DNA from 2 places in the Pseudonocardia xinjiangensis genome. Region 2 is predicted to be linked to the other one. Evidence: riboswitches for the same ligand, from Rfam matches in the RefSeq annotation. Region 2 holds a riboswitch; the other holds the start of a gene.
What was found. Region 2 has a riboswitch for S-adenosylmethionine ahead of ACQPZA_RS20290 (aminotransferase class V-fold PLP-dependent enzyme). Riboswitches for the same ligand answer to the same signal wherever they lie in the genome.

Region 1: linked by a shared signal. The riboswitch ahead of thrC (threonine synthase) and the one ahead of ACQPZA_RS20290 (aminotransferase class V-fold PLP-dependent enzyme) in region 2 are both predicted to bind S-adenosylmethionine.

Annotation. Positions count from the first base shown of each region.
Region 1 is NZ_CP192009.1:5,966,583-5,974,239, reverse strand. It holds gene ACQPZA_RS28105 (dipeptide ABC transporter ATP-binding protein) at 1-151, shown strand, start outside; gene thrC (threonine synthase) at 174-1,457, opposite strand; SAM riboswitch class I at 1,467-1,581, opposite strand; gene holA (DNA polymerase III subunit delta) at 1,722-2,690, shown strand; gene rpsT (30S ribosomal protein S20) at 2,784-3,044, opposite strand; gene ACQPZA_RS28085 (alpha/beta fold hydrolase) at 3,205-3,957, shown strand; gene ACQPZA_RS28080 (diguanylate cyclase) at 3,998-5,797, opposite strand; gene lepA (translation elongation factor 4) at 6,150-7,657, shown strand, end outside.
Region 2 is NZ_CP192009.1:4,298,836-4,306,492, forward strand. It holds gene ACQPZA_RS20270 (hypothetical protein) at 1-1,086, opposite strand, end outside; gene ACQPZA_RS20275 (MFS transporter) at 1,313-2,533, opposite strand; gene ACQPZA_RS20280 (alpha/beta hydrolase family protein) at 2,686-4,059, shown strand; gene ACQPZA_RS20285 (pyridoxal phosphate-dependent decarboxylase family protein) at 4,059-5,555, shown strand; SAM riboswitch class IV at 5,655-5,770, shown strand; gene ACQPZA_RS20290 (aminotransferase class V-fold PLP-dependent enzyme) at 5,807-7,165, shown strand; gene ACQPZA_RS20295 (methionyl-tRNA formyltransferase) at 7,259-7,657, shown strand, end outside.

The DNA.
Region 1 (7,657 bases), 1.7 Mb from region 2:
CCAGGTGCTGCAGGCGCCGCGCCACCGCTACACCCAACGGCTCCTCGCCTCGGCGCCCGTGGCCGACCCGGCCGAACAGCAGCGCAGGCGCGCGATCTGGCACACGATCCGGGACGCGCAACCCGAGGTTGCCGCCCCCAGCGCCTCGTGACCGCGCCGGGGGCCGCCCCGGCTCAGAGCCCGCGCGCCGCCAGCGCCTCGCGCACGGCCTTGCTGGTGGAGGGCACCGTGGCCGACGGGCCGATCTGGCCGGCGACCGCGTCGAGGGTCTTGAGGCCGTCGCCGGTGATCAGCAGCACGGTCTCGGCGTCCGGGTCGAGCTTGCCCGACTCCACGAGCTTCTTCGCGGTGGCCACCGTGACCCCGCCCGCGGTCTCGGCGAAGACCCCCTCGGTGCGGGCGAGCAGCCGGATGCCGTCGACCACCTCGGCGTCGCTGACGTGCGCCACCGCACCCCCGGTGCGGCGCACCGCGTCGAGGACGTAGGGGCCGTCGGCCGGGTTGCCGATCGCGAGCGAGCGGGCGATCGTGTCCGGGCGCACCGGCTGCACCACGTCGTGGCCGTCCTCGAACGCCTTGGCCACGGGGGAGCAGCCGGTGGCCTGCGCCCCGAACACGCGGTAGGGCGTGGGCTCCACCAGGCCCAGCTTGCCGAGCTCGGTGAAGCCCTTGTCCACCTTGGTCAGCTGGGACCCCGACGCCACGGGCACCACGATCTGCTCCGGCAGCCGCCAGCCGAGCTGCTCGGCCACCTCGTAGCCCAGGGTCTTGGAGCCCTCGGCGTAGTACGGCCGCACGTTGACGTTGACGAACGCCCAGTCCTCGTGCTCGGCGGCGAGCTCGGTGGCCAGCCGGTTGACGTCGTCGTAGTTGCCGTCGACGGCGAGCAGGGTGCCGTCGTAGACGGCGGTGGTGAGCACCTTCGCCTGCTCGAGCGAGGACGGGATGAGCACGACCGAGTCCCACCCGGCGCGGGCCGCTGCGGCGGCCACGGCGTTGGCGAGGTTGCCCGTGGACGGGCAGGCGAGCACCGAGAACCCGAGCTCGCGCGCGGCGGCGAGCGCCACCGCGACCACGCGGTCCTTGAAGGAGTGGGTCGGGTTGCCGGTGTCGTCCTTCACCCAGAGGTTGCGCAGCCCCAGCGCGGCGCCCAGCCGGTCAGCCTTGATCAGGCGGGTGAGACCGGGCTCGGTGTTGGGGTGCTCCTGCACGGTGGACGGCACGGGCAACAGCTGCCGGTAGCGCCAGATCGACTTGGGGCCGGCCTCGATGGACTCACGGGTCACCGTGCCGAAGTCGTAGGCGACCTCGAGCGGGCCGAAGCACTGGGGGCAGGCGAACTCGGCCGCGAGCGGAATCTGGTGGCCGCACTCCCGACAGGACAGGGCGCGCGCGGGCCCGAGGTCGTAGGCGGCGGTGGATCCGCCGTCGGGACGCGTGGAGGCAGTCAGGGTCATCGAAAGATCTCCTCATCTTCCCCGCACCATGCGGGTCGGAATTGGCACCGTGATCGAGCGCGGACGCGCATCGCCGGTTGCCGGGGCTTCGCCGGGCCGTTCCCTCTGCCCCTCTGGATGAGCCATGTGAAGTTGTTCCGCGGCTGGTCGAGCAGCCGTCAGATGTCAGACACGTTACGTCACGATCCACTGCGGACCCAAGTCCTGTCCGGATTCTGGGAGCCGGGTCACGCGATGTCGGTGGCGTGCGCAAGCATGGACGGCATGTCCGCGCCCCCTCCGCCCGCGCCGTTGCGCCTCATCCTCGGCGAGGAGGAGCTGCTGGTGGAGCGGGCGGTCGAGCAGGTCGTCGCGGAGGTGCGGGCGGGTGAGCCCGGCGCCGAGCTGCGGCGTTACCGGGCCGCCGACCTCACCCCGGTCGACCTGGCCGACAACCTGAGCCCGTCGCTGTTCGCCGAGGGCCGGGTCATCGTCCTGCAGGCCGCCCACGAGGTGGGCAAGGAGCTCGCCACGGCGATCGTCGAGCAGTCGGCCGATCCGGCCGATGGCATCGTCCTGGTCGTGCTCCACGCGGGGGGCGCCCGCAACAAGGCGCTGGCCGACGCGCTGCGCAAGGGTGGCGCCGTCGTCACCACGTGCAACCGGATCACCCGCTCCGAGGAGCGGTCCGACTTCGTGCGCTCCGAGGTGCGACGCGCCGGTGGGCGGATCGCCCCCGCCGCGGTGGGCGTCCTGATCGAGGCGGTCGGGTCCGACCTGCGGGAGCTCGCTGCCGCGGCGGGCCAGCTCGTGGCCGACACCGGCGGCACCGTCGACGAGCAGGCCGTGCGCCGCTACCACCGGGGCCGCGCGGAGGCGTCCGGTTTCGCGGTGGCCGACAAGGTGATGGCCGGCGACCGGGCGGGGGCGCTGGAGGCGTTGCGCTGGGCGCTCGTGCTGGGGGTGGCGCCCGTTCTCGTGGCCGACGCGCTGGCCGACGGGGTGCGCACCCTGGCCAGGGTGGGTGCGGCCGGCCGGGGCGACCCCAATCGGCTCGCGGGCACGCTGGGCATGCCGCCGTGGAAGGTGCGCAAAGCTCAGGCCCAGGTACGGGCGTGGCAGCCCGAGTCGCTCGCGGTCGCGTTCGACGCGGCGGCCGAGGTGAACGCCGACGTCAAGGGGGCGGCGGCCGACGCGGGGTACGCGCTGGAACGCGCGGTGCTGCGGATCTGCGCGGCGCGCGAGTCACGCTGAGCGCAACCGGAGGGTCGGCGCTGTGGCGATGACACAGCACAACGGCGCCGCCCCCGGGGGGCAGCGCCGTTGTGAGCTGGAGCTGGCGCCTCGTCAGAGCGCGTCGACGCGCTTGGACAGCGACGACTTGCGGTTGGCGGCCTGGTTCTTGTGGATGACGCCCTTGCTGGCCGCCTTGTCGAGCGCACGGGCTGCGGCCCGCTGCAGCTCGGTGGCCTTCTCGGTGTCGCCGGCCTCCGCAGCCTCGCGGAAACGCCGCACGGCGGTGCGAACGGCGGACTTGACCGACTTGTTGCGCTGGCGGCGCTTCTCGTTGGTCTTGACCCGCTTGATCTGGGACTTGATGTTGGCCACGCGAATGCCTCGAGTTCTTCTTCGCCTTGTTCCGGTCCGCACCGGCGGCGGGGGATCCTGCGTTCACGCCGGGCGCTCAGCGGTCCATGTTACAGCCCGGCGGGGGCCGCCGGAAATCGGCCCGGCCGGGCAGCTCCCGCGGTCGGCCTAGGGTGATCGCATGACGGTGGTTCTGGTGCACGGCAATCCGGAGACCGAGGCGTTGTGGGAGCCGCTGAGCGAGCGGCTGTCCGCGCTCGGCCACGCCGACCAGGTGCGGCTCTCGCCGCCGGGGTTCGGGGCCCCGGTGCCGCCGGGCTGGACCGCGACGGTCGAGGAGTACCGCGACTGGCTGGTGGCCGAGCTGGAGGCCATCGGGCGCCCGGTCGACCTGGTGGGTCACGACTGGGGCGGTGGGCACGTGCTCAACGTCGCGATGACCCGGCCCGACCTGCTGCGCAGCTGGTGCTCCGATGTCGTGGGGATCTTCGATCCGGACTACGTGTGGCACGACCTGGCGCAGGACTGGCAGACCCCCGGGGTGGGTGAGGCGGCGATCGAGGAGCGGTTGGACATCCCGGTGGAGAAGGTGGTGGCGAACCTGGCCGAGCGCGGCATGGCTGTTGAGGTCGCCGAGCGCATCGCGCCTGCTTTCGACGCGACGATGGGGGAGTGCATCCTCGCGCTGTACCGCTCGGCGGCGCAGCCGGTGCTGGCGGAGCTCGGGGCCGGGCTGGAGGCTGCGGCGGCCCGCCCGGGGCTCTCGGTGGTGGCCACCGAGGATCATTTCGTGGGCACGGTCGAGCAACGCCACCGTGCCGCGGTGCGGGCGGGTGCTCGTGAGGAGGTGCTCGACGGGCTCGGGCACTGGTGGATGACCCAGGATCCCGATCGGGGCGCGGCGGTGCTGGCCCGGTTCCTGGACTCCCAGTGACCCCGGCCCCGTGACATCGGCGTGCCGCCGGTGACGGCAGCTACTCGGGCGGAACGGTGGCCGCGCTCGACGGCACTGTGGACATGACGCGGCCGGCGTGAACGGCGCCGGTGACCACGGTGTTGCCACCGGAGTGCTTGGCCCGGTACATGGCGGCGTCCGCGGCGGCGAGCGCCACCTCGGGCTCGCCGTCGAGCGGGGCGCGGACCACCCCGACCGACATGGTGACGCCGGCGGCGACATCGGCGGGCAGTGCGGCCACGGCGTCGGTGGCCCGCTGCAGCGCCGCCCGCGCCTCGGGCAGCGGCGTGGCCGGCATGACCACGACGAACTCGTCGCCGCCGTAGCGGGCCACGAGGTCCTGGGAACGCAGGATGGTGCGCAGGCACATGGCGACCTCGCGCAGCACGGCGTCGCCCGCGGCGTGGGAGCGGGCGTCGTTGACGTCCTTGAACCGGTCGAGGTCGATCAGGGCGACGGCACACGGCTGGAGTGCCGGCGTGGTGGTGGCCTCGACGAGCCGCATGTCCAGCGCCCGCCGGTTCGGCAGCCCGGTGAGCGGGTCCTGCAGGGCCTGGGCGGCCACCGCGCCGTGCTCGCGGGCCAACCGGTGGTGCTCGGAGTGGCTGCGCAGCGCGGTGAGGCGCGCCTCGCGCAGGGCCCACAGCTCGGCCTCCAGCGCCTCGGCGTAGCTCGCGAGCGCGTCGGAGCGCCGCGGTGCACCGTGGGCGAGCTCGTCCATCCTCGCGAACTCCCGGTGCAGCGCGAGAGCGAGCACGGCGTCCGGGGTGGACTTGCGCAGCTCGTGGTGCAGCGGGGCGAGTGCCGCCGCCGCGTCGCCCGGACCGCCCGCTGCGAGCAGGCAACGTGCCGTGGCGATGGCGAGCATGATGCGGTCCTCGGTGAAGTTGGTCATCGGCTCGAGCGCGACGAGCATCTCCAGGTGCTCGGGCGCCGGCTGCTTCAAGGAGTACGCCGCTCCGATGATCGAGCACTCCTCGATGGCCGCGGTCCCGCCTTCGGGCAGGCCGTGCGCGGCGGCCCAGAGCCGGGCGGCGGTCTGCGCGGTCTGCGCGGCGCCGACGAAGCGGGTGGCGGCGGCCGCATCGCGTCCGCCACGCTCGAGGCGCAGCGCCCACGACAGCTGCAGCCGGACGCGGTTGAGCTGGAGCACGAGACGGTCCATCAACGACGCACCGCCCTCGGACACGGTGATCGCCCGCTGTGACACCTCGTCGGCCAGCTCGTGCGAGCCGAGCTTGAGCAGCACGAGGACCAGCCCGTTGAGACTCCGCGAGAGCAGCCGCGACCATTCTGCAGGGTCCTCGTGGGGACCCGGGGCGGTGAGCTCGGTGAGGATGGCGTGGGCGACTGCGGTGTCGGTGAGCGCGTTCTCCCCCTGGTGGAAGACGGCGGTGCGGTGCGCGCGGAGCGTGGCGGCCTCGCCGAGCCTGCGCGGGTCGTCATCGAGCTCGGCGAGCTCGGTGTACTCCAGGAGCAGAGCCTCGACCTCCGCCTCGACCGTCTCCGCGTCGGGGTGGCCAGGGGCGGTACGGACCGGGTCGAGGATGCGCAGCAGGATGCACATCCGGAGCAGCTCGGACACGAGTGGCGACGGGCGGTGCTTGCGGGCGTGCGCGAGCAGCTCGTCCAGCCCGATCCGGGCGGCCACCGCGCCCGCCGAGGTGCCCCGCTGCTGCCAGCGGAACTTGTCGGTGGCCCGGACCAGGATCTGCTGGTCGGTCAGCCGGCATGCGTCCTGTGCGCAGCGGCAGCTCGCCTCGCCCCTCACGAGTACGCACTCGCTCGGGACGGCGAGGGCCGATGAGCGCGGAGTCACGGGTCGCCCCCTGCGAAGGCCATCGGGCAGCTCGGATCGGTCGCCGAGGCTGGGGTCCCGACGGGGGGACCGCGGAGCTCCGTCTCGGCCCTGAGTCTCCACGATTTGGTCATGGTGACACGAGATGCGCTCCGGTGGGAGGCCGGTTTCGGCGATCTGTCCGGCCCGCTGACGGTGATCGCCAGGTCGCGCCCGCCCGGGCCGGCGCACTGCGGAGCCGTAATGCTCCGTGCAGCCCGTCCCCACAGCAGTACGGCTCCATGGTGCGTGCGCGGGGGCCGGGTGACCGGCGGCTCCGCGCTCACGGCGCCGCATGGGACGATAGAGGGACCTATACCTGAAGGATCCGTGAGTGAGCTCGTTCGCCGACCAGACGTTCACCCCTCCGGAGCTGATCCGGAACTTCTGCATCATCGCCCACATCGACCACGGCAAGTCCACCTTGGCCGACCGCATGCTGCAGCTCACCGGTGTGGTGGAGGAGCGGGCGATGCGCGCCCAGTACCTCGACCGGATGGACATCGAGCGCGAGCGCGGCATCACGATCAAGGCGCAGAACGTGCGGTTGCCGTGGAAGGTGGGGACCACGGAACACGTCCTGCACCTCATCGACACCCCCGGCCACGTCGACTTCACCTACGAGGTGAGCCGGGCGCTCGAGGCGTGTGAGGGCGCCGTCCTGCTGGTCGACGCCGCGCAGGGCATCGAGGCCCAGACGCTGGCCAACCTGTACCTGGCGCTGGAGAAGGACCTCACGATCATCCCGGTCCTCAACAAGATCGACCTGCCGGCCGCCGACCCGGACCGGTACGCGGCGGAGATCGCGCACATCGTGGGCTGCGAGCCCGACGACGTGCTGCGGGTGAGCGCCAAGACCGGGCTCGGCGTGCGGGAGCTGCTCGACGAGGTGGTCCGGGTGACACCGGCGCCGGTCGGTGACCCCGATGCCCCCGCACGGGCGATGATCTTCGACTCGGTCTACGACACCTACCGCGGCGTCGTCACCTACATCCGTGTGGTCGACGGGAAGATCACCCCGCGCGAGCGGATCAAGATGATGTCCACGGGCACCACCCACGAGCTGCTCGAGGTGGGCATCGTCTCCCCGGAGCCCAAGCCGAGCGTCGGGCTCGGCGTCGGCGAGGTGGGCTACCTCATCACCGGCGTGAAGGACGTGCGGCAGTCGAAGGTCGGCGACACGATCACGAGCCAGCGCCACGGCGCCACGCAGCCGCTCACGGGCTACCGCGAGCCGCGTCCGATGGTCTACTCGGGCCTCTACCCCGTCGACGGCTCGGAGTACCCGGACCTGCGTGAGGCGCTGGACAAGCTGCAGCTCAACGACGCCGCGCTCACCTACGAGCCGGAGACCTCGGCGGCGCTGGGCTTCGGGTTCCGCTGCGGGTTCCTCGGCCTGCTGCACCTGGAGATCACCCGCGACCGGCTGGAGCGCGAGGCCGGGCTGGACCTGATCTCCACCGCGCCGAACGTCGTCTACCGCGTGATCAAGGACGACGGCACCGAGATGACGGTGACCAACCCGTCCGACTGGCCGACCGGCAAGGTCGCGCAGATCTTCGAGCCGGTGGTGAAGGTGACGGTACTGGCGCCGTCGGAGTTCATCGGCACGATCATGGAGCTGTGCCAGGGCAGGCGCGGCCAGCTCGGCGGGATGGACTACCTGTCGGAGAGCCGGGTCGAGCTGCGCTACACGATGCCGCTCGCCGAGATCATCTTCGACTTCTTCGACGCCCTGAAGTCACGCACCCGCGGCTACGCCAGCCTCGACTACGAGGAGGCGGGCGAGCAGGAGGCGGAGCTGGTGAAGGTCGACATCATGCTGCAGGGCGAGGCGGTCGA
Region 2 (7,657 bases):
GCGGAGCCCGGCGAGGACCGCGGGGCCGGTGGCCAGTACCAGCGCGGCGAGGTTCGCCCACACGAAGTACTCGTAGGGCCGGCCTGCGGCGGCGCTCGCCGCGTAGATGATCCGCAGCAGATGCAGGCCGGTGAACCACCAGAAGCCTGCGGCGGTGAACGCGGCGACCACGGCCAGCACGCCCGCCGTGGCCAGCGCGCCGGCCCGCCACCTCCGGGTCACCACCAGCACGGCCAGCGCGAGCAGCCCGCCCAGCACGAGCCCGTAGGAGAGGTAGAGCACGAACCCCAGCAGCAGGCCCCCGGCCACGGCCGTGACGTCGGCCCGCAGACCCCGCCGGGTCGCGCCGACCGCCAGCAGGGCGACGCCCCAGGCCAGCACGCCCGCGAACATCCCGTCCGCCGACACCCCCACCCACACGGCCCCGGGGAACAGCACGCCGAACGGCAGCGCCGACCGGGCGACGTCCTCCGATCCCAGCGCCCGCAGGGTCACGGCGACCGCCGCGCAGGCCGACGCCCCGACCAGGATCACGGCGATCCCCGCCGGTCCGCCACCGCTCAGCCCGATCCGGTCCAGCCACACGAACAGCAGGAACACACCGGGCGGGTGCGCCCCGACGTGCGTGGTCCAGTGCACGGGCTGGTCGGTGAGGATGAAGTCGGTGAAGGTCCGCAGCATCGCCGGGATGTCGGTGACCCGCGGGACGTCGTACAGGTACTCCTGGTCGGTGGCGAGCCGTCCCGCCACACCGACCGCCCATCCGTCGACGAGCGCCAGTCCGAGCGTCCAGACCACGGACGCGGCCCACGCGAGCAGCAGCAGGGGGCGCCAGGCCAGGCGCTGGGCGAGAGCCGGGCCGCGCGCCGCCACGAGCACGCCGACGACGATCGCGACCGGTGTGCCCGGGCCGACGTGCGGTGCCCAGCTCGCGAGCAGCGGCGGGAAGCCGAGGAAGATGTCGACCCCGTCCCGGAGGAGCTGCCAGCCCACGAGCGCGGCGGCCACGACGAGCGCCGCACCCGCCCCCACCGCGGCCAGGTCGAACGTCAGCCCGGCTCGCCGGATCCGCGTGTCCGGGAGCATGCGCGTCACGGGGACAGGATGCCGGACCCACCCCGCCCGGACCGCGCTGTGACGCCACCCGTTCGCAGCCGGTAAGGACCGGTCGGTGAGGCTCCCACCCCTGGCCCGGGCGACTCGCGCACCCGAAACGGGCGACTCGCGCGCGCAGATCGGGCGACTCGCGGGGTCAGGGCGGGCGACTCGCGGGCGCGAAACGGGCGACTCGCGGGGGTGGGGGCGGGGTGGGTTACTCGGCGGCGGGGGGTGGGGGTGGGGTGGCCGGGTCGCCGGACCCGGTCCGGGTGCCGTAGCGGGTGCGGGCGAGCGCGGCCGCCAGCGCGAGCGGCACCGCCACCACCAGTGCCAGCCGGAACGCCGTCCCGAACGCCCCCGAGTCGGCCAGCGGACCGACGGCGGCGGTGCCGGCCGAGCTCCCGAGGAACAGGAGTGCGGCGAAGAGGGCCACGGCCGTGGCCCGTTCCGTGGGCACCACCTCGGTGGCCCAGCTCTGCAGCGTGGTGTGCAGGAACGCCCACGACCCACCCAGCAGCAGCCCGGCGACCGTCACCGTCGCGATGTTGACCGCGACGGCGGGGACGGCCCAGCCGGCCACCAGCAGGGCGCCACCGATGGTGGCGAGCCCGCCCGCCGACGAGCGTCCGACGAGCGAGCGCACCAGGCGCGACCACGCGAGCGCCCCGACCCCGAACGACGCCGCCACCAGGCCGGCCAGCGCGGCCGAGGACCCGAGGGCCTGCACGGCGGGCGCCAGGTAGGTGAGGACGCCGAGAACCACGATGCCCTCGACGAACACCAGTGCGAAGACCACCAGCGCCCACCGGTTGCGCAGCACCCTGGCCACCGAGCGCAGCGGGTTGCCGGTGGAGGGTTCGCGGTCGGGCTCCGGGAGCCGGGCCAGCGCGACCCAGAGCAGGGCGGCGGCCACGCCCGTCACGGCCGGCACCGCCCGCCAGTGGAGCAGGTCGGCGAGCAGTCCCGCGCCCGCGGTTGCGACGGCGATGCCCAGCGAGGACGCGGCCAGGACGTCCGACAGGGGGCGCTGGCGCACGGCGGCCGGCCACATGTCACCGACGTACACGAGGGTGGCCGGGATGAGCGCGGCGAAGCAGCCACCGGCGAGCGTGCGCGTCAGACCGAGGACCAGGAGGTTGGGGGCGAGCATCGAGCCGACGCCCGCGAGTGCCGCACCGAGCAGCGACAGGCGCATCACCCGCACCCGCCCGACGCGGTCGCTGATCATCCCCCACACGGGCTGCATGAGGCCGTAGGCCAGGAAGTACGCACTCGCGACCGCGGCGACGGCCGACAGCGGCGCTTTCAGGTCGAGACCGATCACCACGAGGAGGGGGGCGATGGCGAAACGGTCGACGGTGCTGGTCAAGGCGGCCAGCTGCAGCAACCGCAGCCGGCTCCGCTCCCCCACGCCGGGGCGCGTCTCCGTGCTCACCGACAGACCATGGTCCGTCACGCGCGCTCGCGCTGCACGAATCGCGGTGAGAACGGTCACTCCAGGTGTTTCGCCGGGTCGCTCCCGGCCGTCCCGTCGGCGCCTCCCGCGCCGATGAATCCGGTGGTCCGGGCCGTCACTACGGTGTGCGGATGCGACGGACGATCTTCGGGCTCATCGCGGTGCTGTTCCTCGCCGCATGTTCCGCGCCTGCGGCGGAGGCACCGCCGGACATCAGCGGCGACTGGCACGGCAGCATCCAGACCCCGGGGACGCCGCTGGACTTCGGGGTGAGCCTGGCAGGCGACGGTGGCACCTTCGACCTCCCCGCCCAGGGCCTGCGCGCGCTGGCGCTGCACGACGTGCGGCTCGACGGCCAGGCGGTCACGTTCCGGCTGCCCGACGTCCCGGGCGGGGCCACGTTCGACGGCACCCTGAGCGACGCGGGGACGATCACCGGCAGCTACAGCCAGGGCGGCCAGACCGTCCCGTTCACGCTGTCCCGCGGCGCGCTGCCCACGCCGGGGCGGCCGCAGGAGCCGAAGCCGCCGTTCCCCTACCGCAGCGAGGAGGTGACGTACCCGAGCGGCAACCTGACCATGGCCGGGACGCTCACCCTCCCGTCGACCCGCGGACCCTTCACCGCCGTCCTGATGATCACCGGGAGCGGCGCGCAGGACCGCGACGAGACCATCGCGGGACACAAGCCGTTCCTGCTGCTCGCCGACACGCTCACGCGCGCCGGGTACGCCGTGCTGCGGGTGGACGACCGCGGCGTGGGGGGCTCGACCGGCGATCTGCAGCAGGCGAGCTACGACGACCTGACCGGCGACGCGCTCGCCGGGCTCGCGTTCCTGCGCAGCCGCCCCGAGATCGATCCCACGCGGATCGGGCTGTTCGGGCACAGCGAGGGCGGCTACCTCGCCCCGCTGGTGGCACAGCAGCCGGGCGCCGGTGTGGCGTTCGTCATGCTGATGGCGGCCCCCGCCGTCTCGGGCGAGGAGGTGCTCGTCCTGCAGAACCGCCTGCTCTTCCAGCAGGCGGGCGCTCCGCCGGAGCAGGTCCAGGCCCAGATCGACTACGTGCGCAAGCTCAGCGGGATGCTGCGGGCCGGGAACTACGACGGGGCCCGGCAGCTCGCCCGGGACCGGGTCACCGCGCAGACCGCCGCTCTGCCGGAGGACCAGCGCCCGACGGCGGAGGAGACCGAGGCGCAGCTGCCGGCCACCCCGGCGTACCGCGCCGTCCTCACCTACGACCCGGCCCCCGCGCTGCGGGCGCTGCGGGTTCCGGTGCTCGCGTTCTACGGCGGCAAGGACCTCCAGGTGCCGCCCACACAGAGCGAGCCGGCACTGCGGACGCTGCTCGCCGGCGACCCCGACACGACGATCCGCACGTTCCCGGCGCTGAACCACCTCATGCAGCCCGCCGCCACCGGCGCGATCACCGAGTACTCGACGATCGAGACGACGGTCTCACCGGAGGTGCTCGACCTCGTCTCCGGATGGATGCGGGAGCGCTTCTGATGTCCGACCTCGATCCCGAGGAGTTCCGCAGGCTCGGCTACGCGGTCGTCGACTGGATCGCGCAGTACCGGGCAGGCCTCGCAGACCTGCCCGTGCGACCCGACGTCGAGCCCGGGTGGGTGCGCGAGCAGCTGTCGGCAACGCTGCTGTCGCCCGGGCTGCCGGAGGAGCCGCGGCCGCTGACGGCCCTTCTGGACGAGGTCGACCGGGTGGTGGTGCCGGCGAGCACGCACTGGCAGCATCCCGGCTTCTTCGGCTACTTCCCGGCCAACGCGTCGCTGCACTCGCTGCTCGGCGACATGCTCTCGGGTGGCCTCGGCGCACAGGGGATGCTGTGGACGACGTCGCCGGCGGCCACCGAGGTCGAGCAGGTACTGCTGGACGGGCTGGCCGCTGCGCTCGGGTTGGGCCCGGCGTTCGCCTTCACGGGAGGCGGAGGCGGCTCGATCCAGGACTCGGCGTCCTCCGCCGCGCTGGTGGCGCTGCTGGCCGCCCTGAACCGCAGCTCCCCCGAGTGGCAGGAGCGGGGCGTCGACGGCACCGAGCGGGTGTACGTCACCGCTGAGACGCACTCCTCGCTCGCCAAGGCCGTGCGTGTGGCCGGGCTCGGGGCGCGGGCGCTGCGGATCGTCGAGCCCTCCCCCCGCTCGCTCGCGATGTCGCCCACCGCGCTGGCCGACGCGTTGCGCGCCGACGCCGACGCCGGGCTCCGACCGGTGCTGGTCTGCGCCACGGTCGGCACCACGGGCACGGGCGCGGTCGACCCCGTGCGGGAGATCGCGCGTGCCGCCGCCGAGCACGGGGCCTGGGTGCACGTCGACGGCGCATGGGCGGGCGTGGCGGCGCTGTGTCCCGAGCACCGCCACCTGCTCGACGGCGTCGAGCTCGTCGACTCGTTCTGCACCGACGCCCACAAGTGGCTGCTCACGGCGTTCGACGCCTCGCTGCTGTGGGTGCGTGACGCCGCTGTTCTCCCGGCCGCACTCTCGATCACCCCGGAGTACCTGCGCAACGCGGCGACCCAGTCCGGCGCGGTCGTGGACTACCGGGACTGGCAGGTGCCGCTCGGGCGCCGGTTCCGTGCGCTTAAGCTGTGGGCCGTCGTGCACGGCCACGGGCTCTCGGGGCTGCGTGAGCACATCCGCTCCCATGTGGCGCTCGCCGACGAGCTGGCCGGTCTGGTGCGCGCCGACCCCGGTTTCACCCTCGCCGCGGAACCATCGCTCTCCCTGGTGTGCCTGCGGGTCGTCACCGGCGCCGGACCGGAGGCCGACGACAACGCGACCCGCACGGTGCTCGAGCGCGTCAACGCCTCGGGCACCGCCTTTCTCACCCACATCGTCGTCGACGGACGCTACGCCATCCGGGTGGCGATCGGATCGGTCACCACGGAGTCCTCGCACGTCAGAGCCTTGTGGAAGCGGCTCCGGACGGAAGCTGCAGGTTGTCTCGCGAAGAGCTCGGACGACCGTGTCGATCCGGCGACCTCTGGGTGACCGCGTTGCCGCCCTCGATCGGTGGCGCCGACGGCGGCGGCGGGCTGCCGGGAGGGGCAACTTGACGATCGCTCGGCGGCCGTCGTAACGTCCACACCAGGTCATGAGCGCCAGCGTCAAGCCCCGGCTCGCTGGCCGGCAACCCTCCTCCGCGGCGGGGTGCTCCGGGTGACGACCAGGCCGTCGGGCGGGGTGCCCGGTGGCAAGCGCGGATCCGCATCCGGTGCGGGTCCCCTTCCCAGGAGACCGCTGTGACGCTCGTACTCGCCCGTTCCGCTGCCGCCCGCGCCGCCGACCTGCCCGGCGTGGTGGGCGCCGACCTCGAGGTGCCGCTGGTCACCGGGGGGAGCATCGCCTACGCGAACCTCGACCTCGCCGCCAGCGCGCCGGCACTGCAGTCCGTGGCCGCCCACGTCGCCGAGCTGTTGCCGTACTACGCGTCGGTGCACCGCGGCGCCGGTTACGCGTCCCAGGTGAGCACCGCGCTGCTGGAGTCGGCGCGCGTCACCGTCGGCGAGTTCGTCGGGGCGCGCAGCGACGACGTGGTGGTGTTCACACGCAACACCACCGACGCGCTGAACCTGCTCGCCGGCTGCGTCCCGGGCCCGGTCCTCTGCCTGGACGTGGAGCACCACGCGAACCAGCTGCCGTGGCAGGCGGGTGCCCACCGCGTGCTGCGGGTCGCCGAGACGGTGGAGCAGACCCTCGCCGACCTCGAGGCCGCACTGGCGTCGGCACCGGTGGCGCTGCTGGCCGTCACCGGAGCCTCCAACGTGACCGGTGAGACGCTGCCGCTGGAGCGGCTCGTCGACATCGCGCACCGGGCGGGCGCCCGGGTCGTGGTGGACGCGGCCCAGCTCGCACCGCACCGGCGCGTCGACCTCGCGGCCACCGGCATCGACTACGTGGCGCTGTCGGGCCACAAGCTCTACGCGCCCTACGGCGCGGGCGCGATCGTCGGCAGGCGCGACTGGCTCGACGAGGGCACCCCGTACCTCGCGGGAGGCGGCGCGGTGCGGGAGGTACGGATCGACCGCACGGTCTGGGCGGCCGCGCCCCACCGCCACGAGGGCGGCACTCCCAACGTGGTCGGGGCGGCGGCGCTCGCGCAGGCCTGCCGCGAGCTCGCACCGCTGCTCGACGGGGCCGCCCACGCGCACGAGAAGGCCCTGTCGGACCGCCTCGAGGCAGGGCTGGCCACGGTGCCCGGCCTGCGGACGCTGCGGATCTGGCCCGACAGCACCGACCGGGTCGCCGTCCACAGCTTCACCCTCCCGGACCGGCCCGCCGGGCTGGTGGCCGCCTACCTGTCCGCCGAGCACGGGATCGGCGTCCGCGACGGGCGCTTCTGCGCCCACCCCCTGCTGCTCAAGCTCTGCGGGGAGAGCGGTGAGGCGCTGCGCGCGAGCATCGGGATCAGCACCACGGAGGAGCACGTGGACCGGCTGGTGGCGGCGGTGGCGCAGCTCACGACGCGGGGCGCCCGCTGGACCTACGGCGTGGTCGACGGCCGGTGGGTGCCCACCCCGGACCCGCGCGAGCACGACCCGCTCGGCGTCATCGGCACCCTGGTGCTCGGCACGGGCGCCTCCGCCTGCAGCTCCGAGTGAGGCCGGGCCGTCGCCCACCGGCAACATTGGACAGGCATACCTAACCTTCCGTTATCCTCCTCCCGATCACCTGTCGCGGGGAGGGAGCGCTGGATGCGCGTCGTCGTGTTCGGCTACATGACGTGGGGCCACCGGACGTTGGACGCGGTGCTTGCGGCCGGGCACGACGTCCCGCTGGTCGTCACGCACCCGGAGAGCGACAACCCGTACGAGACGATCTTCAACGACTCCGTGGCCGAGCTGGCCGCCAAGCACGCCATCCCGGTACTGGTGCGCAACCGCGCCGACGACGAGGAGGTCGTCGAGCGGGTGCGGGCCGCGCACGCCGACGCGATGGTGGTGGCCAACTGGCGCACGTGGCTCTCGCCCGCCGTGTTCTCCCTCCCCCGGCTCGGCACGCTCAACGTGCACGACGCGTTGCTGCCCGCCTACGCGGGCTTCGCGCCGCTGAACTGGGCGCTGATCAACGGTGAGCCGGAGGTCGGGGTCACC